DNA from 4 places in the Pseudoalteromonas sp. MM1 genome. Region 2 is predicted to be linked to each of the others. Evidence: predicted binding sites of a transcription regulator. Region 2 holds the regulator's gene; each other region holds the start of a gene.

Region 1 (5,579 bases), 120 kb from region 2:
TGCTGCTCTTCATGAATAAGCACCTGCCCTTGTTGCAATAAATCGAGCGCCTGCTGACATAGGGGTAAATAGCGTTCTCCTTCGGGCGTGAGGCGTATTTGCCTTGTTGTGCGCACAAATATTTGTGCACCAAGCGCCTGCTCTATTCGCTTTAACGAGACACTAGCAGCCGATGAGCTCATATCTAATTGATTTGCAGCAGCAGTAATTGATTGCAGCTCAGCCACTTTAAGCAATACTTGTAAATCAGCTATTTTCATCAAACCCTCTTATTGCATAAACCAGCATGCGTAACTATATCGTTATTATCCACGTTTTTGCGAAAGTGTATTTAACTTATGCCCATTTATTGGCCGAATTTTAAGCCGTATTATAAGCGTTATACCAACTTAACGGAGCTTTAAATGAAATTATTACTAAAGGCATCAACACTCGCACTGGTTGCCACACTCATATCAACGCCAGCCTCTGCAGAGCAAAGCGCATCAAAAGTTGTTGCTGCCAGCAATATTGACTGGGGCTACTTAAACCCGCTACGTGGTGATAAAAGCCCTGGCGCTGCAGATTTGTGGGGAGATCGCACAACCGACACTGCAACAGGCATGCTCGTACGCTTTAAAAAAGGCTTTGAATCTCCGCCGCACATTCACAATATTACCTACCGCGGTATCGTTATTGAAGGCCAAATGCACAATGACGACCCAACAGCTGAAAAAATGTGGATGCCAGCGGGTTCGTTTTGGACACAACCTGCAGGTGAAAACCACACCACAGCAGCAAATGGTAAAACTAACTTAATTTATCTAGAAATCGACTCAGGACCATACTTAGTTAAACCGACTAATGCCCAGTTTGATAATGGCGAGCGCCCGCTAAACCTACATGCAGACAACATGGTATGGTTAAACAGCAGCGATTTAAACGACATAAACGCCAAAGGCGTGCAAACAACCTACCTTTGGGGAAGCACAGCCGATATGAACGGCTCAATGATTAAACTTCCTGCCGGCTTTAAAGGTGAAATAAAAACAAAAGCAAGCGAATTTCGTGCTGTTGTTATAGCCGGCGCAGTTGAGTACAACTCAAGCGAGCAAGATAAAACGCAAAACCTAAGCGCAGGCAGCTATGTAGAATCAAGCGGTAACTTTACCCACACGATTGAGAACACAAGCGACAAAGCAACCACTATTTACATTCGTACTAATAGTAAGTACCAAGTAAACTAGGTAGTTAAAGCCCCTAGCAAGCCATTGCTGGGGGCTAAATTTAAAAGCTAGCCACATTTTATTCCGCGTAAATACCAAACGACTAAAATATTCAATCACTCTATCGTGCTAAATAAAGCGCTAACAGCGTTACAAGTTTCTTATGTAAAACAATAACATGCTGGCATGAACACCTTGTTATCCCGCTATTTATCTGTCGCTATAAATGCCAAATACCAATCCGCTTAGTTAAGTAAATCTATTTTGAGGATAGATAAGCGTGTTGATAGCTAGGCAACAAATTCGTTATTTAGTTGCTCTCGGCAATTGCTCCTGCATTGCTCTACCCTCTGCATCCATGCAGTCGTAAATGAGCATTTTTTAATGCAGATAGCGACACGTTTAGCCCCTAAAAATGATTAAGTATTATTGCAGGTTGGTATAACAACTTAACACGATTGGTATAGTAAGCTCAGTACATCATTATTCTACGCAGACTTATTACGCTAAAAATTCGCACGAATAAAAGAATTTAATTAACTTAAGTATAAAAAATAAAAACTTTTGAACTTGAAGAAGATAGTGTAAAAGTGGTGGCCCCTCCCAGACTCGAACTGGGGACCTAACGATTATGAGTCGTGTGCTCTAACCAACTGAGCTAAGGGGCCAACTTTGTATAACTACGAAGTAGTTAATTTTTGAAGCGTTTAGCCACTGAGCGACTAAAGCGGGTTGCAGTATAAAAAGTTTTTTAAGGCTTGTCACTAGCAAAAACCTTTATTTTAACAATCAGTAAGCTGACTGCTTAAATAGTAATCTTTTTGCATGCAAATAGGCAGGAAATAGCGGGAAAATAAACGCAGAAGTATGCAAGCCGCTTTTTTAAATTTAATAATTACAAAAAAGTGGCCGGCTCAAATTAGCCACGCCAAACATTATTTTTTAGCAATAATGTAAATAGCATGAATTAAACCGGGGAAGTAACCCAGTAAAGTTAGTAAAATATTTAGCCAAAAGTGCATACCTAAACCAACTTGCAAAAACACGCCTAGTGGTGGCAGTAAAATCGACAATATAATACGAATAATATCCATGATGTAACTCCTTTAAAATAACAAGCAAAAAGCCCAGCTAGGCTGGGCTTTTTAGTATAGTGTATTATTCGGCAACGATAGTTAGTTCATCTACCACGTCACGAACATCTTCAGCATTTTTAGCAATTTTTACTGCTAACTGCTTTTCGGCTTCTGTTTCAACAGAACCTTTAAGTTTTACTATACCGTTGTCGGTATCAACGTCGATATCTGTACCGTCAACTTCTGAGTCAAATAAGAAACGTGTTGTAATTACCGTGGTGATTTTAGCGTCAGTTAAGTCGTTATCGTCATCACCCATAGTGTCACGATCTTTGTCGTCCATATCCATGTTTTTCACAACCGTTAGGTTGTTTTCTACATCAGATACGCCATCTAGACTAATTACAAGTTCTTCAGCTAGCTCTTTATCAAGGTCGCTGTTTACTTTACCTGTAAGTACTACCTTGCCATTTTTTACATCAGTGTTAATGTCAAAGTTGTTTAGATTAGTGTTCATAAGAAGCACTGTTTCTGCCTTACCATCAATCCAAGCATCTTTACTTTCATTTTCCCACGTGCCCGCTTGAGCACCCATAGCTGTAGTACCTAGAACTAAAGCCGCAATCATAGATTTGTTGAATGTTTTCATAATCTTTCTCCTTTTGATTAAAGACATTTTTATATATGCGAGCTTCAGGCCAACTTTATTTACACTTTAAATTCATGAAGTTAGCTATTTTGTTAGGTGTAAATAAAAATACCTTCGAGTAAACATTTACCGGCTATTAGGTAAAACTTTCTTAAGTGGTGAAAATAACGATTATATTGCTGTTTTGGTTAATCTATCGTTAATATAATAAACTAAACATTATCATGAAAATAATAAGCCATTGATATATAAGATTTTAATTTTTGGTACACCGCTTGCTTTACACAGCAGTAACTCATATTAAAAGGATTATTCCCATGCCTGTAAAAATTGAAGACCGCCCAATAGAGCAAGTTCGCGAGCAAGTGATAGATCAACTTATTTATAACTACAGCCATGGCGTTATCTCAGCCGAGGCCTTTGAAAGGCGCTTAGACAGTGCCATGGAAGCAACCGATAACACCGCGTTACTTAATTTAATAGAGGATTTAACCCTTACTACTGATACCCAGTACACTGCCCAAAAGCAAACTCAGTTTGCCCCAAATTACAGTGCCCAACAAGCGGATGAAGAAAGCTTAACACTACGAAGTATTTTAGGCTCGAGCGAGCGTAGCGGCCAATGGGTGGTCCCTAAAGATATTTACATTCAAAACTATATGGGATCAATTGTGCTTGATTTTACCGATGCTATATTTACCCATCAACATGTCACTATTCACGTTAGCTGTTATTTAGGTAGCGAAGAAATTTATGTACCAGAACACGTTAATGTAGTGTCTAAAATGTTTTGCATAATGGGCAGCTTTGAAAATAAAACAGTGTCGCTCAATAAGCGCCAAGGCCCTACAATCAGCCTTGAGGGTAAAACTGTTTTAGGTTCGGTGGAAGTAAAAGTTAAACGTACCATTAAAGAAAAATTTGTCAGTTTTGCTAATGATTTAAAGGCCCAGTTTGGGGTAAATAATAAGTAATATGCGTAAAACATAATGTGTAGAAAAACTATATTGTTTGCTTTTCTACACATATGTTTAACGGCTACTTTATAAATCGTTATTACGCTCGCTAGGAATGTCACTCATATACTGCACAAACTCAACTTCGAACCCTGCTGGGTCTAAGTAATATACATTTTTTCTAAACGGGTTTTCTGCGCCCTCTTTATCAACGTTAAACCCTGCGTGCTTTAAGCGCTTTACAACCGCATCTAGGTTATTTGTTACGTAAGCAAAATGCGCAAGCCCTACTTGGTGCCCTGTCAAATCTCTGTTTTTATGCTCACCATTATCACTTATTGCAATATAGTGGTTATCGTCGCCAAAATGTACCCAGCGCTTAGGTTTGCCATACCAAGTATTGTTTCCTTGACTTCTAATTGACCAGTAAGGGAAGGCAGCTTGATAAAATGTAAGCATGGTATCTATGTCGTTTACTACCAAATGTACGTGTTCTAATTTCATTATTAATTACCTTAGTTGATTGCTTAAAAACAAGATAAAACCTCAAGCTAACTTTAGGTAAAGGATTTTTTTTATTTAACCTGAACTCTGGTTAAGAGACTTACTAACATAATGAATTATTGTGATATTTAAATTTACTTTCTCTAGCCAGAAATTTTCAATGAAAACAAGGCGAATTTAAATGCCAATAACTGCGAGAGATAGGTTTATTATCCAGATTTCAGGTTATTTATAAGTTATCAAAGAAACAAATATATAAGCGTTTCAATGCAGTACAAAAAACACACAAAAGTATTTGGGGTTTATTGTTTACTTTATGGCAAAAGTCGCTAAAATACGCCGGCTTAAATATATAAACGTTCTTTTACAACCCAAAGGTAATACCATGCATCCAATGTTAAACATTGCGGTTCGCGCTGCGCGCAACGCAGGCAAAATTTTACTTCGCGCAAGTGAAGATTTATCAAAAGTTGAAATTCAACAAAAAGGCACTAACGACTTAGTGACCAACATTGATAAAGAAGCCGAAGCCGTAATTCGTGATACAATTTTAAAATCTTACCCTGATCACTGCATTGTTGGTGAAGAACTAGGTGAGCACAAAGGCAAAGATGCAGATTACCAATGGATTGTTGACCCGCTTGATGGCACAACTAACTTCATCAAGGGTATCCCTCATTTCGCGGTTTCTATCGCACTTAAAGTAAAAGGTCGTTTAGACCAAGCTGTCATTTACGATCCAATTCGTGGCGAGCTTTTCACTGCTTCTCGCGGTCAAGGCGCACAACTAAACAGCAAGCGTTTACGTGTAACTAAAACGGTTGAGCTTGCAGGTTCAATTTTAGCTACTGGCTTCCCTTTTAAACAAAAGCACCACTTAGACGCATACTCAGACGCGTTTAAAGCCTTATTTGTACAAACTGCTGATATTCGTCGTGCAGGTTCTGCAGCGCTAGATATGGCGTATGTAGCTGCGGGCCGTGTTGATGGCTTTTTTGAAATTGGCTTAAAGCCGTGGGACACAGCAGCAGGCGAGTTACTTGTAAAAGAAGCTGGCGGCATGGTCGTTGATTTTGCAGGTGGCGTTAATTACAACAATAGCGGTAACATTATTTGTGGCGCGCCTAAGCTTACTCAAGCAATTATTCGTGAAATTCGCCCAGTATTACCTGAAGCGTTACTTCGCTAA
Region 2 (5,579 bases):
GCAAAAAGCTATAAAGGCCGCCAAGTTGTAAAAAATGTAGGCCTTGAGGTAGAAGCCGGTAGCATTGTTGGCTTATTGGGGCCTAATGGCGCAGGTAAAACCACTACCTTTTACATGATTGTAGGGTTAGTACCAAGCGACAAAGGTAAAATATCTATTGATGATAACGATATTACGTTATTGCCTATGCATAGCCGTGCTCGCTTAGGCATAGGCTATTTACCACAAGAGTCATCAATATTTAGAAAGCTAACAGTTTATCAAAACCTAATGGCTATTTTAGAAACGCGTAAAGAGCTAAATAAAGCCGCGCGAGAAGAAACGCTCAATAACTTACTTGATGAATTTAGTATTCAGCACATTCGTGATAGCCAAGGTATGGCGCTTTCTGGCGGCGAACGCCGCCGTGTAGAGATTGCCAGAGCACTGGCTGCAAACCCAAAATTTATTTTATTGGATGAGCCTTTTGCTGGTGTTGATCCGATTTCAGTGTTAGATATAAAGAAAATAATTGAACATCTTAAAAACCGTGGCATTGGCGTATTAATTACCGATCACAATGTAAGAGAAACCCTTGATGTTTGTGAAAAAGCCTACATTGTTTCTCATGGGGAGCTAATTGCATCTGGCACTCCAGAACACGTATTAAATGACAAAACTGTACGCGATGTTTATTTAGGCGAGCAATTTAGGCTGTAACATTTAAGCCACACCTACAAGCATCTGCTAATATTAATTATAACAACATAAAAGGATTGTTAGAGATACATGAGGCAATCATTACAGCTGCGCATGGGCCAGCAACTTACAATGACTCCACAATTGCAACAAGCGATTCGCTTGCTGCAGCTCAGTACATTGGATCTCCAGCAAGAAATACAAGAAGCACTTGATAGCAACCCGCTATTGGAAGTAGAAGAACAGGATTACACGGAAGAGTCGGCTGGAAAAAATGAGCAAAAAGCTGATGCGGATGATATAACCGTAAGCGCATCTTCTGACGATACAACCAGCGAGTACGAGCAAGACAGTGGCGAAGCTTTAAATAAAGACACCGTTAGCGATGATATGGCAATGGATGTAACTTGGGATGAGTACATGAGCGCAGCCCCAGCTGCATCCTCAGGCCCAATGCCAGAAGATGAGTCTATTTATCAGGGCGCCTCTACTGAAACACTACATGAGTATTTAATGTGGCAGCTTCAGCTTACTCCTTTTAGCCCAACTGACGAAGCAATTGCTATAGCCATTGTAGAAGCTGTCGATGACTCGGGTATTTTAACGCTAAGTTGCGAAGAAATTTTAGAAAGCTTCAACCAAGAAAACGATGACGAAGTTGAAGTTGAACTTGATGAAATAGAAGCCGTTTTAAAGCGTATTCAGTTATTTGACCCTGTCGGTATAGCCGCGCGCAGTTTGCAAGAGTGCTTGTGTATTCAGCTAAACCAGTTTGATAAAGACACCCCTTTTATAGAACAAACTAAAATGATCTTAACCGATCACATTGATCTATTAGCGGCACGCGACTATCGTACATTAATGAAAAAGACTAAGCTTAAAGAAGACGAGCTTAAAGAGGTTATGACCCTCATACATACCCTCAACCCAAAACCTGCAGACACAATAGTAAGGGAAGAGTCTGAGTATGTAATACCGGATGTGTCGGTAAAAAAAATAAAAGGCCGCTGGGTGGTAGAACTAAACCCAGATAGCATGCCAAAAATACGCGTGAATAGTCAGTACGCGGCTATGTCACGTACCGTAAAATCAAGCGGTGATAGCCAATTTATTCGCTCTCACTTACAAGAAGCTAAATGGTTTATTAAAAGCCTTGAAAGCAGAAACGACACGCTGCTAAAAGTAACTAATTGTATTGTAAAACAGCAACAAGCATTTTTTGAACATGGCCCTGAAGCCATGAAGCCGATGGTTTTAAACGATGTTGCTGAAATGGTAGAAATGCATGAATCGACAATTTCGCGTGTAACTACGCAAAAATATATGCATACGCCACGTGGTATTTTTGAGCTTAAGTATTTTTTCTCAAGCCACGTAAGCACTGAAAATGGCGGCGAGTGTTCGTCAACCGCAATACGTGCCCTAATTAAAAAGCTAATTGCCGCGGAAAACTCTGCTAAACCATTGAGTGATAGTAAAATTGCGGATATATTAGCAGAGCAAGGAATTAAAGTAGCTAGACGCACAATAGCAAAATACCGTGAATCGCTAGCTATTCCACCGTCAAATCAGAGAAAGAGTTTGATATAAGACGTAAAAAACAAAGAGGAAATGCTTATGCAACTAAACCTAACTGGTCGTCACGTAGAAGTAACTGATTCACTTAGAGACTATGTAAATAATAAATTTGCAAAGCTAGAAAGGCACTCAGATCATATTAGTAATGTGCATGTCATTCTCGATGTAGAAAAACTCAACCAAAAAGCAGAAGCGACTATTCATGTAAGTGGCGCAGATTTATTTGCCTCAACAGAGCACCAAGATATGTATGCCGCTATAGACTCGTTGATTGACAAGCTCGATCGTCAAGTCATAAAACATAAAGAGAAGCTTGCTAGACACTAATATTATGAAATTAAGTACATTAGTATGCCAGGACTGCAGCAAAGCTGCGGTCCTTTTTAGTAGTAAAAAAAGAATTTTAGAGTTTATCAGTGAGCTGGCTCATGAAAAGCTTCCTTATTTACCACAACAAGATATTCTTAATGCACTGGCAAGCAGAGAAAAACTAGGCAGTACGGGCATAGGCCGAGGTATCGCCATTCCGCACGGTAGAATGGCTGGGGTTGAAGAGCCGCTGGCTTTAGTACTTGTTAGCGACACACCTGTTAACTTTGATGCTATTGATAACTGCCCTGTTGATATTTTTGTTGCACTCATCGTACCAGATGGTGATAACCAACAGCATCTAAAGACTCTGGCAACCATAGCTGATAAACTGAACAATAAAGAATTTTGTAAACAGCTGCGTAGTGCTAAAACCGATGCAGAGCTGTATCAAGTTATTGTTGATCAATCATAGTAAATACTAAGGGCTATAAATGGAGTTAATTATCATAAGCGGCCGCTCTGGTTCGGGTAAATCGGTTGCTTTACGCGTGGTTGAAGATTTAGGTTATTATTGCGTCGATAATATTCCGGTCAACTTACTGCCTTCCTTAGTACGTAGTGTTTCAGATAACTATGACAAAATAGCCGTTAGTATAGATGTTCGTAATATCCCAAAAGAACAAGACGAATTTAACGATATTCTTGAGTATCTTCCTGACTTTGCTAAACCTACATTATTTTATTTAGATAGTGATGATCAAACACTGATCAAACGCTTTTCAGAAACACGCAGATTACACCCTTTATCTATCGATTCATTACCGCTTGATTTAGCAATAAAAAAAGAAAAAGAACTGCTTGATGTACTCGTAACTCGCGCAGATTTTATGCTTGATACGACTGATTTAAGTGTCCACCAATTAGCTGAGTCAATTCGCGAAAAAATACTCGGTAAAAAAGATAAACAACTTATTGTAACGTTTGAATCGTTTGGCTTTAAACACGGCATACCTAAAGAGGCTGATTATGTGTTTGATGCTCGCTTTTTACCAAACCCGCACTGGGAGCCTGAATTAAAACCGCTTACAGGTCTTGATCAACCAGTAAAAGATTTTTTGGCAAATCACAGCATAGTGCAAAAATTCACTTGGCAAATTCAAACCTTTGTGCAAACTTGGTTACCACATTTAGAACGTAATAACCGCAGCTACCTCACTATTGCTATAGGTTGTACTGGTGGGCAACACCGCTCGGTTTATTTAGCCCAAACTATAGGTGAGAGCTTTGCCATGACACACCCGAATGTCAAAATTCGCCATCGTGAGCAAGAAAAGTAACCTTAAAATAATAACCTGTTCAGTTTAGGTATAGTAATTTATGCGCTGTGAAGACACGTTTTTAATAAAAAATAAATTAGGCTTACACGCCAGAGCGGCAACGGTACTTGCGCAATTAGCTGTGCAGTTTGATGCTAAAATTACCTTACATCAAGATGATAAAGAAGCCGCGGGTGATAGCGTATTAGCCTTAATGCTACTCGAAAGTAGTAAAGGTAAAGAAGTTAAAGTTGTATGTGAAGGCCCAGACTCAGAACAAGCTCTCCACGCTGTTGGGCAACTAATCGCACAGCGATTTAACGAACAAGAATAAACGTTTAATTACTAAGCTTACTCATACATTTTGCTTTACGCCTTGATTAGTTTGTGTAGCTTGCTAAGCGAATAGTGTTTAATTAGATTAACCGCAATGCGGTTAATCGTCTCCCCCTTGTATATAAAAAATTAGGATGCCAATGCCAGAAGCGTTTGAACAAGACTACCCACTGCGACAACTAAAACAGGTGACTAAATCACTTAATAGTGGGCAATTTGTTCAAGTAAGACGCATGCTAGCAAAAACGGCTCCATGTGATACTGCCCTTTTACTTGAATCCTCTCCGCATAAAATTAGACGCATGCTTTGGCAGCTGGTTGACCCAGATGTACAAGGAGATGTACTAGAAGAGCTCTCTGAAGATGTACGTTTAGGTATCATTGCACAAATGGAACCTGAGCATATTGCCGCCGCCACTGAGGATATGGGCCACGATGATTTAGGTGAAGTACTTAGAAGCTTACCTGACACTGTGTACAAAGATGTGGTTAGTGCGATGGATACGCAAGACCGTGAACGAGCTACACAGGCTTTATCTTACCAAGAGCGCTCAGCTGGCGCGTTAATGAACACCGATACGGTGACCATTCGCCCAGACGTTACGCTGGATGTTGTACTGCGTTATATTAGGCTACGAGGTGAACTACCAGAAGGCACTGATGATTTATACGTTGTTGATAAGCATAACTGTTTTTTAGGTGCGTTATCACTTAGTACGCTTTTAACTAATCCGCCTGAAAAGATAGTACGGGATTTAATGGATGAAGACTGTGAGTCTATCCCTATCTCGATGGATGAAAGTGAAGTCGCTCAATTATTCGAACGCCATAACTGGATATCGGCACCAGTAGTCGATGATAACGCACACTTGCTTGGACGTGTCACCATTGACGATATTGTTGATGTTATTCGTGAAGATGCAGAGCACAGCTTATTGAGTCTTGCTGGTCTTGATGATGAGGAAGACACCTTTGCACCGGTTTTAAAAAGCTCAAAGAAACGCTCAGTATGGCTAGGTGTTAATTTACTTACCGCTTTGGCTGCTGCCTTTGTGGCCAGCTTTTTTGAAAGCACCCTAGATATTTTACCTATTTTAGCCGTACTTAATGGCATTGTGCCCTCAATGGGTGGTGTAGCAGGTAGTCAGTCATTAACACTGGTTATTCGCGGTATTGCCGTGGGCCATATAAATCAAACCAACCAACGCTTTTTAATGGCTAAAGAGCTGGCTATAGGTGCATTAAACGGGATTATTTGGTCATTACTCATTGCAGGTGTAATTGCACTTTGGCAGTGGGATTTTATGCTTGGTGGCGTGCTCGCATTTGCAATGTTTATGAACCTTGTAGTGGCGGGTG
Region 3 (5,579 bases), 620 kb from region 2:
TTGATGCTCATGTAATTAAGCAGTTGGGTCATTTACAAAGCATGTCAGCTTGGCGCTATAAGTGGACGAGTTTTAAATCGCTCTTTACTTACAAAGCAAGCACACTAAATGGAGTATTTTTAAATAAGCAATGTAGCTATCAAAATTTAATAACTGTATTTGCGAACTCTCAGTATTTTGGCGGTGGTATAAAAATAGCACCTAAGGCTAAAATTGATGATGGGCTGCTTGATTGCTACCAAATGCAAGCGAGTAGTATTGTTGATCATTTATATAGCTTTATTAAATTAATTTTTAAGCGCCACCATACTTTAAAAAAGCTTACCTATAGCCAGCTCAAACAGGCGCATATTAACACTAAAAATTTATTAATTGAGGCCGATGGCGAGCTAGTCGGTGTCACGCCTGCGGTTATTGCTATTCATGAGCAGGCTATTAATTTCCATATACCAATAAAAAAGCGCCTACAGTAGGGTAGGCGCTTTTGTGTTAGTGCGTTAAAAACGCCTCTAACTGGGGACGGAGCCATTTTTAGCAACGCTGCGGCTTGCTAAAAAGGCGTTAATTCTTTTTGTGGGGGTAAGTACAATTGCATTACCCAGTAGTACTAAACTAAAGCCGGCAAAGGTGTTTGCATGCCATTCAAAGCCTTCAAAAAAGCTGCTTAATGCAACGGCCACTAACGGAAACAGCACTATGGCGTAGCTTGCTTTTTCGGGGCCAATGTTTTTTAACAAGGCAAAATAGCAGCCAAACGCAATCACAGTGCCAAAAACCGATAAATACAATAGCGACAGCCAATAGCTGGTAGGGGCACTAAAACTGACCGTTATACCATTTATTAATACATAAACGGCTAAACCTACTGCGCTATATAACATGCCCCATGCGTTACCCTGCAGCACACCTATTTGACGATTAGAATTACGTACACTAATCATATTGCCCAATGAAGCCACAAAGGTACCCCCAAGGGCAAGTAGTAACCCGACCAACGCCCCATTACTCAAGTCGAATTGCTGTAAATGCGGCCAAAACAGACAAATAATACCCACCACGCCGATTAACGCGCCGCAGTAAATACGTTTGGCAATGGGCTTTGCAAAAAATAAACGGGTGTTGACTATGTTCATTATTAGCAACATTGAAAATGCAATAGAGGCCATTGCCGATGAAAGGTAGTTTTGTGCCCAATACAAAAGCAAATAATTTAAGCCAAAGTTAGAAATGGCCAATAAAGCAAAAAAGCCATGATCGACTAACGAAAATCGCATATTAGGCTTTTTGTAGGCCACAAATAGCCACATACATGCAGCTGCTATGGCAAAGCGATAAAACAAAGAAAGCTCCACAGCAATATCGCCTAGCTGAAACGAAATCGCGAGCCACGTAGAGCCCCAAATTAACACTGTTGTGAGATATAGCGCTGCGCTTTTCATGGCAAACCTCTAAAAAAACCGATTGAGTGGTTATTTTAGAGTCTATCTGTATACTTACCATATACAGAAAAGTATAAATGTAACCTATACAGATTTGAGGCGAGATATGCAGCCAGCTGCCAATAAGCAAAAAGCCGAGTTTTTATACCAACAAGTTATTGAGCTAATTAAAGACATGCAAGCGCAAAAGGTATTACTACCAGGGGAAAAGCTTCCTTCGCTTCGTAAAATGGCCAGTAATTTAAATATTAGCATTCCGACGGTTAAGCAAGCGTATCAAGCGTTAGAAGATCAAGGGGTAGTAGAGGCACGTGAAAAATCGGGCTACTTTTTAACGGTGCTTAATACGGTTTACAGTTTGCCAAAGCGTGTAAAACTAAGCCGCGAGCCTGTCACTGTAAATAAACAAGCATTAATAGAGCAGGTATACAGCGCTATTCATCAACCTAATGTAATTGCCTTTGGTATTGCCAATCCCGTTGCTGCCGCGCCTACCGATAAAGCTTTAGCACGTACTATGCGCCGGGTTATGACAATTGCTGGGGCGAGTGTTATTAATTATGGTCCTATTGATGGTTTTGCTGCGCTTAAAAAGCAATTAGTGCATAGATACTTAGGCTTTGGTATTGGTGTAAATATAGATGAACTGGTGATCACCAATGGCGCGCAAGAGGCGCTGGCTATCGCACTTAAGTGTGTTACTAAGCCCGGCGATGTGGTTGCAATTGAAACCCCCTGTTATCACGGCATTATTGAACTAATAGAGAGCTTAGGATTAAAGGCGCTTGAAATTCCGCTATGCCCCGACAATGGTATTTGGCTTAACGACTTAGCTCAAGCGCTTGAACAACATGATATAAAAGCATGCTTGTTTTCGACCGCCATAAATAACCCGGTTGGCAGCTTTATGAGCGATGAAAGCCGTAAGCAAATGGTGGACTTAATAGAGTCACATAATGTTGTTCTTATAGAAGATGATGTGTACGGTGATCTGCACTTTACTGCCAAGCGTGGCACGCCCGCTTTAGCGTATTCAAAAAAGGGGCTTGTGATCAGCTGCGCCTCGTTTTCAAAAACGGCTGCGCCAAGTTATCGAGTTGGTTGGTTAATAGCTGGCAAGTTTGCTGGACAAGCGCGCCGGCATAAGCGTGCATTAAGTTGCTCTGCCTCACTTATAAATCAGTGGACGCTTTCTGAGTTTATAGCCAGTGGTGAGTATGACCGTAATTTAAAAGTACTTAGGCAACGCTTACGTAATAACAAAGAGCGCATGCGGTGGTGCTTATTAAACGCGATGCCTAAAAATACACGTATTAGTGACCCTAAAGGTGGGTGTGTTATTTGGCTTGATTTAGGCCAAGGGGTAGACAGTCAAAAGTTATTTTTACTGGCGTTAGAAGCTGGTATTAGCATAACCCCCGGACTTATTTTTTCAGCAAGTAATAAGTATAAAAGCTGTATTAGGCTAAGTTACGGGGTGCAGTGGAGCGAAAAAATAGAGCAGGCTATTACCACGTTAGGTGCGCTGGCTCACACGCTAAAAGAATAAAAAAGCAGCACCTAATATACAAGTGCTGCTAAAGGGATGTTAAATACGGTGCGGTGTATTAATTTTGTTTTATGGTAAATAACTCGTAGCCTTTTAGCTGGGGTAACTGCGCTACTAATTGCTCTTCTTGCTGTGCTATGTTGGCAAAGCTGTCGCATAAAAAGTTGGCACGCTTTTCAAGCGCACTTGCATGCAGCTCTACTTTTTCTTCTATTTGCGCGCCCATATTTTCCATGCGTTGCTCAAATGCATCCATATCACCACCTGAACCAAGCAGCTCAGAGCCTAAAGCAACTAAAATACTGCCCATTGATTGCATAACGGCAGATTCAACCACGGTTTCTATTTGCTCCTCAAATTGGTGCTCAAAGTTTTCACCAAACTGATTAAAGCTTTGCTGGCCCATTACAAACGTACCTTGTTGATAAAATGTGTTTTCTACTTCAAATCTTATATCGTCCATGAGACCAGATAAGTCATCAAGGCCATCAATATTAAATGCGTTGGCTACTTCCTCTAATGCTACACCAGCTATTTTCACTCCTTCTAGGGCAATATTCGCGACCTCAGGCAGCTGTGTACGTAAGTTGTCTGAATATTGGGTAAGCGCTTGGCGTTGTTCGCTATTAATGGATACTTGCTCGCCATTTATAGTTAAGTTGCCATTGCTGTTAAAGCGCATGAATTGATTAGATGCAGTAAAAATTTCTAATTCGCTAGGTTTAATGCGTACATCGTTTTTAAACTCTACATTGCACTGCTCGTTGCTAAACGAAATGCCAGCATTGTTATCGCTATGTGCCATTGCTGCAGGTGTACAAATTAAAGCGCTTACTAATAGTAAATTTTTCATGTTTATTCTCTAATAATTGTTGATGACAGTTAGGTATTAACAAGTTTGGTGCCATTTTTTATTAGTGTTATAAAACAAATGCTTATGTATTTCCGTGTAATGTAACTAGTTTGTGGATTTAATAAATAAACTACTTTTTAGTCAAAAACACTAAAAATAAATAAATGATAAATTTTATTTGTCGAAACGATAAAAAACTCTCACTTCCCACTTTCTTAATTTAGCGCTATTTATTCACAATATTGACATGAAGACTATTTACATTAGTCACGTGGCTTTATTTTGGCGCTAATTTGTACGTATTTTAGCGTTAAACATTTTTAATCTGCCAATCACAGGACACAAGCCTGAGTTGGTCTCAAACACTTTATGGAGTGGGTTGTGGGTAAGACATTTAGTTACGATGCGCTAGATGATGATTTTGTTGAAGACGAGTACGAAATGGTCGGGCGTAATCAACATGACAAGAAAAAGCAAAAGGTAAAAAAGAAGCTGGAAGATTACCTTGAGCAAAAACGTTTGCGTAAAAATCTAGGTGAAGACGACTTAAACGATTACATAGACTAAATTGTGCTAGTTAAAATAATGCGCCTGTTTTAGGGTTTGAATGTGCGTATACGCATGTTTGAAGGCTAAATATTGGCAATAAAGAGGCTTTATGCCTCTTTATTACTTTTATGTACTTACTTTTTAGCGAGTGCTTGTTGAATGGTGGCTTCTAGTTTTTCTGGTTTTGTAAAAGGTGCATAACGTTTAATAGGCGTACCGTCGGGTGCGATTAAAAACTTGGTAAAGTTCCACTTTATTTTTCGTGTTAAAAAGCCGGGTAAGGCCGATTTTAAATACCTAAATACAGGGTGGGCGTGACGACCGTTTACATTAACCTTAGCGGCCATTAAAAAGCTTACCCCATAATTTATTAAACAGCCTTGCTGTATTTGCGCAGCATCACCAGGTTCCTGTTGGCCAAATTGGTTACATGGAAAACCAATAATAACCAACCCGCTTTTTTCGTACTGACTATGAAGAGTTTGTAGCGACTCGTATTGCTTTGTAAAACCACATTCACTTGCGGTATTAACAATAAGCACAACCTTGCCTTCAAAGTCGCTAAAGTTAATCATTTTTCCGTCTAACGCAGTAGCCGTTAATTGATGAAATTCATGCATGATGGGTGCTTTTTTATTGTTGTTAGCTACATTCTACCCGCTACAGCGTGTTACTAAAAGTATAAAGTTTAGGCATTGTTAATACCGCGTTCACCTCTTTGCTAATGGGTTGGCTGTTATTTAGGGCGTGTTGAGCTTTGCGGATTGAAATTTGTTCAACCTAGGGGCGATCAAATCGCGGCGCGAGGTTTGTAACCTAGTGGGCTAAGTAAAAACCGAGCAAAGCTTCCGCGTCCTGCTCACGCCCCTTACCTACATCCATGTAGGCAACAAAGAGTTTATCGCCCCTAGGCAGAACCCAAAGGGCAGCGCATGTTTGGCATTTATGCTACGTTATCGCCTATTTATGGGGAATAACCACACTTCATAGGCTCTGCCTTGCCTAAAAACCAAACATACTGCTGCAAATTCAAACGCCAAAGGTCAACACGCCCTAATTTAAAATTAAAAATAACCCCATACTAGCAAGCGTTGTGTAATAAATATTATGTGTTTTATAGGCAACAATAATGGCAACGATAGCTGCGCTTAAGTAAGGGTTATGCCAGCTTAGGTTTAGTCCGTCTTCA
Region 4 (5,579 bases), 1.6 Mb from region 2:
AAGGTGGAGGAGATTGACCGGTTACTCGGACTTGAACTGGGCGCCGATGACTATATTTGCAAACCGTTTAGTTATGCTGAGCTGGTGGCGCGTGTAAAAGCAATTTTAAGGCGTGTTAATAGCACAAAAGAGCCGGTAAATAATGCCATGACACTGGATGAAAGTACTTACAGTGTAAACTATAAAAATAGCAGTATAGAACTTACTAATTTTGAATTTCAGTTATTTAAGCCCTTGTATTCAAACCCTAACAGAATCTATTCACGCGATAGCTTAATGGACACCATGTATGCAGACCAACGTATAGTTAGCCACCGCACTATAGACAGCCACATAAAAAAGTTACGCAAAAAGCTTGATGAAGTAACGCAAACCGACAGTGTTATTCAGTCGGTTTACGGTGTGGGCTATCGGTTTGTTCACCCTCAATAGCTAAACGTGAGCGCAGTTTTACTCATCGTCAGCGTTTTTAATACGCTCTAAACGGTCGAACTCTTCGTATTCGGCCGCTTGTATTTCATCGAGTACTGCATCTACGTCAGCAACTTCGGTGCTGTCTTCAAATTCTCCGCTGAGCACAGTGTTTGGCGTTAAGCTAGCCTCTTCAAACAGTGCCCACATTTCTTTAGCGTAATGAGTGTTTAATAAGCTAGGTGCAAACTGCGCATAATAACGGCGCATGTTGTTTACATCGCGCGTAAACATTGCTTGCGCACTGTTATTGGCCGCTGCATTTACAGCTTGCGGAAGGTCAATAATGACAGGCCCTTTACTATCAACAAGTACGTTAAATTCTGATAAGTCACCGTGAATAATACCCGCGCACAGCATTAATTTAATATAATGAACCATCATACTGTACTGCTCAATAGCCTCTTGCTGCGTAAGGGTCACATGCCCTAACTGTGGAGCAACATCACCGTCTTCATCGCACACAAGCTCCATTAACAGCACGCCATCAATGCAGTAATAAGTATCAGGAACTCTGACGCCAGCGCGTGATAAACGGCTAAGCGCGTCTACCTCTGCATTTTGCCAAATTTCCTCTTCTAGTTGCCGTCCATAACTAGAGCGTTTACCCATGGCACGGGCTTGGCGTCCGCCTCGCACTTTTCGACCTTCTTGATACTGAGCCGCCTTTTTAAAGCTGCGCTTAACGGCATCTTTGTAGACTTTAGCACAACGAATTTCGCCACCGCTGCGTACCACAAATACATCCGCTTCTTTACCGCTCATTAAGCGGCTTATCACTTCATCAATTAGGCCATCATCAACGAGTGGCTGGAGGCGTTTAGGTATTTTCACTGCGATACAACTAGAAAAATTGGAAGATTAAACATGTATGTTAATAAGTCCTTAGTATGTTAGCTCTCAAAACAGGTGTTGAAAGTGGTTTTAATTAATTAGTTATCACAATAACCGAAATACCGAATAAGGTAAAAATAACATGATAAAAATCGGATTTATTTTTATTTCCTAATTGTTTGCACAATGTTTGCGTTTTTTAAGCGTACTTTATATTCATACCCTTTATTAATATTTAACCCAAGGTGACCACGATGAAGCACTTTTCTACTTTTGCCGTTGCTGCATTATTATCAATGGCTTTTTCAGCCAATGTTGCAGCCAGAGGCGGTGATAACCCTCCACCTAAACCTGACTTTTCAAGCATAGATGCAGATGGTGACGGTGTGATTAGCCTTGCAGAATTTAGCGAAAGTGCACCACCGCAAGGCGATGCGCAAACTATTTTTGACGAAATAGATGCCGATGGGAATGGCGAAATTAGCGAACAAGAGTTAAGTGAACACAAGCCACCACGCCGCGCACGTTAAGGGAGATAAATATGATCAATAGTATTGGTAGCTCAGCGAGTTTTATGACTCAACAATCTAGCCAAGTAAGCGCTTTAACGTCAGAGCAAACTGAGTTTGTTAAAGAAACACTTGCAGAGTTTGATGCACAAAACTTAAGCACGGAAGATGCGCAAACTATTCAAGCCGCATTTGAAGAGCAGGGGATCTCGCCGACAAAAGAGTTGGCTGATCTAATGAGCGAACTTGATTTTGACGCTAAAAGTATCGGCGATGCAGGGCGCCCTGAAGGGCAGCGCCCGCCACCACCGCCGCAAAACTCTCTAGAATCTGTTGATACTGACGAAGTGGTTAGCTACTTAGATGAGTTATTAACTGAGTATTCAAGCCAGCTATCTGATGAAGATAAAGAATCAATTCTTTCATCGGTACAAGAAAAATTTGGCTTAAGTGAAGGTGATTCACTGCTAAATGTAACTGCTTAGGTGTTATAACTTGAGGTCAAGCTGACTGTTTATCCTTAGGTCTTAAGTCCAAAGCCCGGCAATTATTTTGTTGGGCTTTTTTATTATACCAAGCCACTAAGTGATCTATTTTGAGGATGGATAAACGTGTTGATAGCTAGGCAAAAAATTCGTTATTAAGGCGTTTATAAACTTGCTCTTTAGTGAGTTTATCATACAGCTAACTACACAATTTGTTTTGCTCATTAAGGTATGAATCTACAAAGTGTTGCTCCATAGGTTTAGAAAAATAGTAACCTTGTAGGTGAGACACGCCAATTTCTTTTAGCATGTTGGCTTGCTCTGTGGTTTCTACACCTTCGGCAACGACCATAAAATCAAGTGTTGATGCCATTTGCACAATCGCATGAATAATGCTTAAGCCTCGTTTGTCCATGTTTTGAATGAAGCTTTTATCTATTTTTACTATGTCTACACCAATATCTAACATGCTCGACAAGGATGAATACCCTGTACCAAAGTCATCAATAGAAATACAAAATCCTTGTTTTTGTAGCTCTTTTACTGCTGCTAAAAAGGTCAGCTTATCCTCAGCAAACACAGACTCAGTAATTTCAAGGTGTAGGTTTTCTGGCTTTACGTCGTATTGATTAACGATGTTTATAACCTTAGTGACAAAATCAGGGTCTTGGAGTTGTATTACAGATACATTTACACTCACAGCAATGGCTGGCTGAAGGCTTTTAAACGTTTTAGCTTGCATACAGGCTTGTTCAATCACCCATAGTCCAAGTTCAGTTATGAGGTTGTATTGCTCGGCAATGGCAATAAACTCATCAGGAAATATCGCTTCGTCATTTAACTGCCAACGTAAAAGTGATTCAAACGATGTTACCTTTGTTGTTTTACTATCAACTATAGGCTGAAACACTAACCGCAAGCCATTGTCTTTTATTGCACTTGCCAAGCGCTTACTAAGCAGCAGCTCTCGCTCTTGCTGGTGTTTTAAGTCGTTGTTATAAATATTCACGCAGCCTTTGGCAATACGCTTTTGATGGTACATGGCTAAATCTGCAGAGCGAATTAACGCGCTTAAATCACCCTCATGCTCAGGAAACAACGCTATACCAATAGTGGCAGATACCCAGCTTTGGTATTTATATCGTTCATGCTCAGCACTAATGCTTTTAATAACCTTTTTGGCAAAATTAAATAGGTCTTGTTCATCTTCATAGGTTGTTAAAATTAAAAATTCATCTCCGCCCCAGCGGCATTTGTATAAGTGACGGGTGCAAACGTTTGTGAGTCGCTCTGCTATTTCTTTAAGTACTTGGTCGCCTACTTTATGGCCCATAGAGTCATTTATTTGTTTAAAGCCATCTAGGTCTACAAAAAGCAGGGCTAGTTTTTCGTTGGGGTGGTCTGCAAGTTGCTTATTAGCCACTTTTAAAAAAGCGGTGCGGTTTAATAAGTTTGTTAGTGGGTCAGTATTTGATAAGCGGTAAATTTCTTCTGTACGCGTTTCTACTTTGCTTTCCATCTCGTTAAGTAGTTTACGGTTTTGGTTTCGTAATTTTATGGCCGTTTGGGTAAACGTGGCCGACTTATAAGAAGAGGCGACCATAATGGCCGAAAAAGTCATACCTAAAAAGCCCAGCACGTAGTGATAATAATCATCAGATAGGGTAAGTACTATGGAATAAGGAATTAATAAAATAATGCTGTAACACACTGAGGTAAAGCGACTACCAGAGAGTAAATTGGCAGAGCCTCCAGCAAATGCCGACAAAATAGCTATTGTGGTGGTGATTTCAACGGTGGATGAGCTTTTATGAAACCACAGTGCGTAACACGACCACGAAATAGCGGTAGCAAGACACCCCACCGAAAAACGTTTTAAAAAGCTATTTGCGTTAAATGGATGATTAAGCCTTTTGGTGTAGTTAAAGTAAATAACATCCATTAGCCTTGCTGCTAAAATAACCAGCATGAAAAAAAGCCAAATTATTTTGTCTTGATTGGTTTTTTCATCCGTTAGGTCAAATGCAAACACAAGTACAAAGCTAACCAATGCCGAAACACCAATGCCAGATAAAGCATTAGAATATAAAAGTTTAACGGCTTCTCTGCGTTCATCAGTATTTAAATTTTTATATTGCACTCATTAAAGCCTTATGAAAAGTAATGCGGGTAAAGCAGGTTACATTTTATAAAAACACAAAAATAAATATAGTTTAATGACAGGGAAAATGCAGATATTAAATAAAAAAATGCCCATAACACAATATCTTGTTATGGGCTGATAGATTAAAAGTCGCTGGCGTTATGTCGTTCGCTAAGTTGCTCTTCTTCAGGGCCCCAGGTGCGATTAACACGTCGTCCGCGCTTAACTGCTGGGCGCTGCGATAATTGCTTAGCCCAGCGAGTAACATGTTTATACGAAGCCACATCTAAAAATTCGGCTGCATCGTAAAGATCACCCAGCACAAGTGAGCCATACCAGGGCCAAATGGCAATGTCAGCAATAGAGTATTCATCACCTGCCATGTATTCGTTTTCACTTAAGTGACGATTTAATACATCGAGCTGACGTTTAGTTTCCATAGTAAAACGGTCTATCGGGTATTGCATTTTTGTTGGAGCGTAGCTATAAAAGTGACCAAATCCACCACCTAAATAGGGCGCAGAGCCCATTTGCCAAAATAGCCAGTTACGGCATTGCGTCTTGGCTTTAAAATCTTTTGGGATTAGTACATCAAATTTTTCAGCTAAATATTGGAGTATTGAGCCCGACTCAAAAATGCGTGTTGGTGGAGTGGTAGAGTGATCCATTAGCGCAGGAATTTTAGAGTTTGGATTAATATCAACAAAGTCTGAGCCAAATTGATCGCCTTCGCCAATGTTAATTAAATAAGCATCGTAGTCTGCATCGGTTAAGCCAAGCTCTAATAGCTCTTCAAACATAATAGTTGCTTTTTGACCATTAGGTGTGGCTAATGAATAAAGTTGAAATGCGTGCTTGCCAGTTTCTAAGGTTTTGTTATGAGTGGCACCAGCAATAGGGCGGTTAATATTAGCAAATTTACCACCACTTTCATTGTCCCACGTCCAAACTTTAGGCGGCGTGTATTCGTGTTCATTACTCATAAATAACCTCAATTTAAATAATTTATAGACTCATAGATAACAAGCTGGGGGCGTAAAAAATTAATTAAAGACAATGAAAAAATTATCGTGCTTTTAATTTATCTGCTTTGGCAAGTTTATACCCTAAAAAGAACCCACTTAACGCACCAAAAAG

The links. The regulator sigma-54, encoded in region 2, starts transcription at its own class of promoters, with help from an activator protein. The targets are predictions, from matches to a motif close to GTTGGCACGNNNNTNGNNT.
Region 1: QUE46_RS14685 (LiaF domain-containing protein) is a predicted target of sigma-54. The motif match lies at 3,193-3,211, and genes of this name have one in related genera.
Region 3: QUE46_RS00325 (YggN family protein) is a predicted target of sigma-54. The motif match lies at 3,879-3,897, and genes of this name have one in related genera.
Region 4: QUE46_RS04760 (EF-hand domain-containing protein) is a predicted target of sigma-54. The motif match lies at 1,483-1,501, and genes of this name have one in related genera.

The regions. Positions count from the first base shown of each region.
Region 1 is NZ_AP027922.1:3,252,494-3,258,072, forward strand. Features, by position in the region: gene QUE46_RS14660 (LysR family transcriptional regulator) at 1-260, opposite strand, end outside; gene QUE46_RS14665 (DUF4437 domain-containing protein) at 405-1,226, shown strand; tRNA gene QUE46_RS14670 (tRNA-Ile) at 1,797-1,873, opposite strand; gene QUE46_RS14675 (YqaE/Pmp3 family membrane protein) at 2,141-2,299, opposite strand; gene QUE46_RS14680 (BON domain-containing protein) at 2,364-2,930, opposite strand; gene QUE46_RS14685 (LiaF domain-containing protein) at 3,248-3,904, shown strand; gene QUE46_RS14690 (VOC family protein) at 3,974-4,390, opposite strand; gene suhB (inositol-1-monophosphatase) at 4,776-5,579, shown strand.
Region 2 is NZ_AP027922.1:3,130,872-3,136,450, forward strand. Features, by position in the region: gene lptB (LPS export ABC transporter ATP-binding protein) at 1-699, shown strand, start outside; gene QUE46_RS14110 (RNA polymerase factor sigma-54) at 769-2,268, shown strand; gene hpf (ribosome hibernation promoting factor) at 2,296-2,583, shown strand; gene ptsN (PTS IIA-like nitrogen regulatory protein PtsN) at 2,588-3,040, shown strand; gene rapZ (RNase adapter RapZ) at 3,060-3,905, shown strand; gene QUE46_RS14130 (HPr family phosphocarrier protein) at 3,946-4,218, shown strand; gene mgtE (magnesium transporter) at 4,361-5,579, shown strand, end outside.
Region 3 is NZ_AP027922.1:61,076-66,654, forward strand. Features, by position in the region: gene QUE46_RS00310 (diacylglycerol kinase family protein) at 1-473, shown strand, start outside; gene QUE46_RS00315 (DMT family transporter) at 510-1,439, opposite strand; gene QUE46_RS00320 (PLP-dependent aminotransferase family protein) at 1,546-2,988, shown strand; gene QUE46_RS00325 (YggN family protein) at 3,047-3,841, opposite strand; gene QUE46_RS00330 (PA3496 family putative envelope integrity protein) at 4,223-4,408, shown strand; gene QUE46_RS00335 (glutathione peroxidase) at 4,525-5,010, opposite strand; gene QUE46_RS00340 (AzlD domain-containing protein) at 5,444-5,579, opposite strand, start outside.
Region 4 is NZ_AP027922.1:1,053,162-1,058,740, forward strand. Features, by position in the region: gene QUE46_RS04750 (response regulator) at 1-432, shown strand, start outside; gene QUE46_RS04755 (PA4780 family RIO1-like protein kinase) at 451-1,305, opposite strand; gene QUE46_RS04760 (EF-hand domain-containing protein) at 1,560-1,835, shown strand; gene QUE46_RS04765 (hypothetical protein) at 1,847-2,299, shown strand; gene QUE46_RS04770 (bifunctional diguanylate cyclase/phosphodiesterase) at 2,499-4,439, opposite strand; gene yghU (glutathione-dependent disulfide-bond oxidoreductase) at 4,586-5,425, opposite strand; gene QUE46_RS04780 (rhomboid family intramembrane serine protease) at 5,508-5,579, opposite strand, start outside.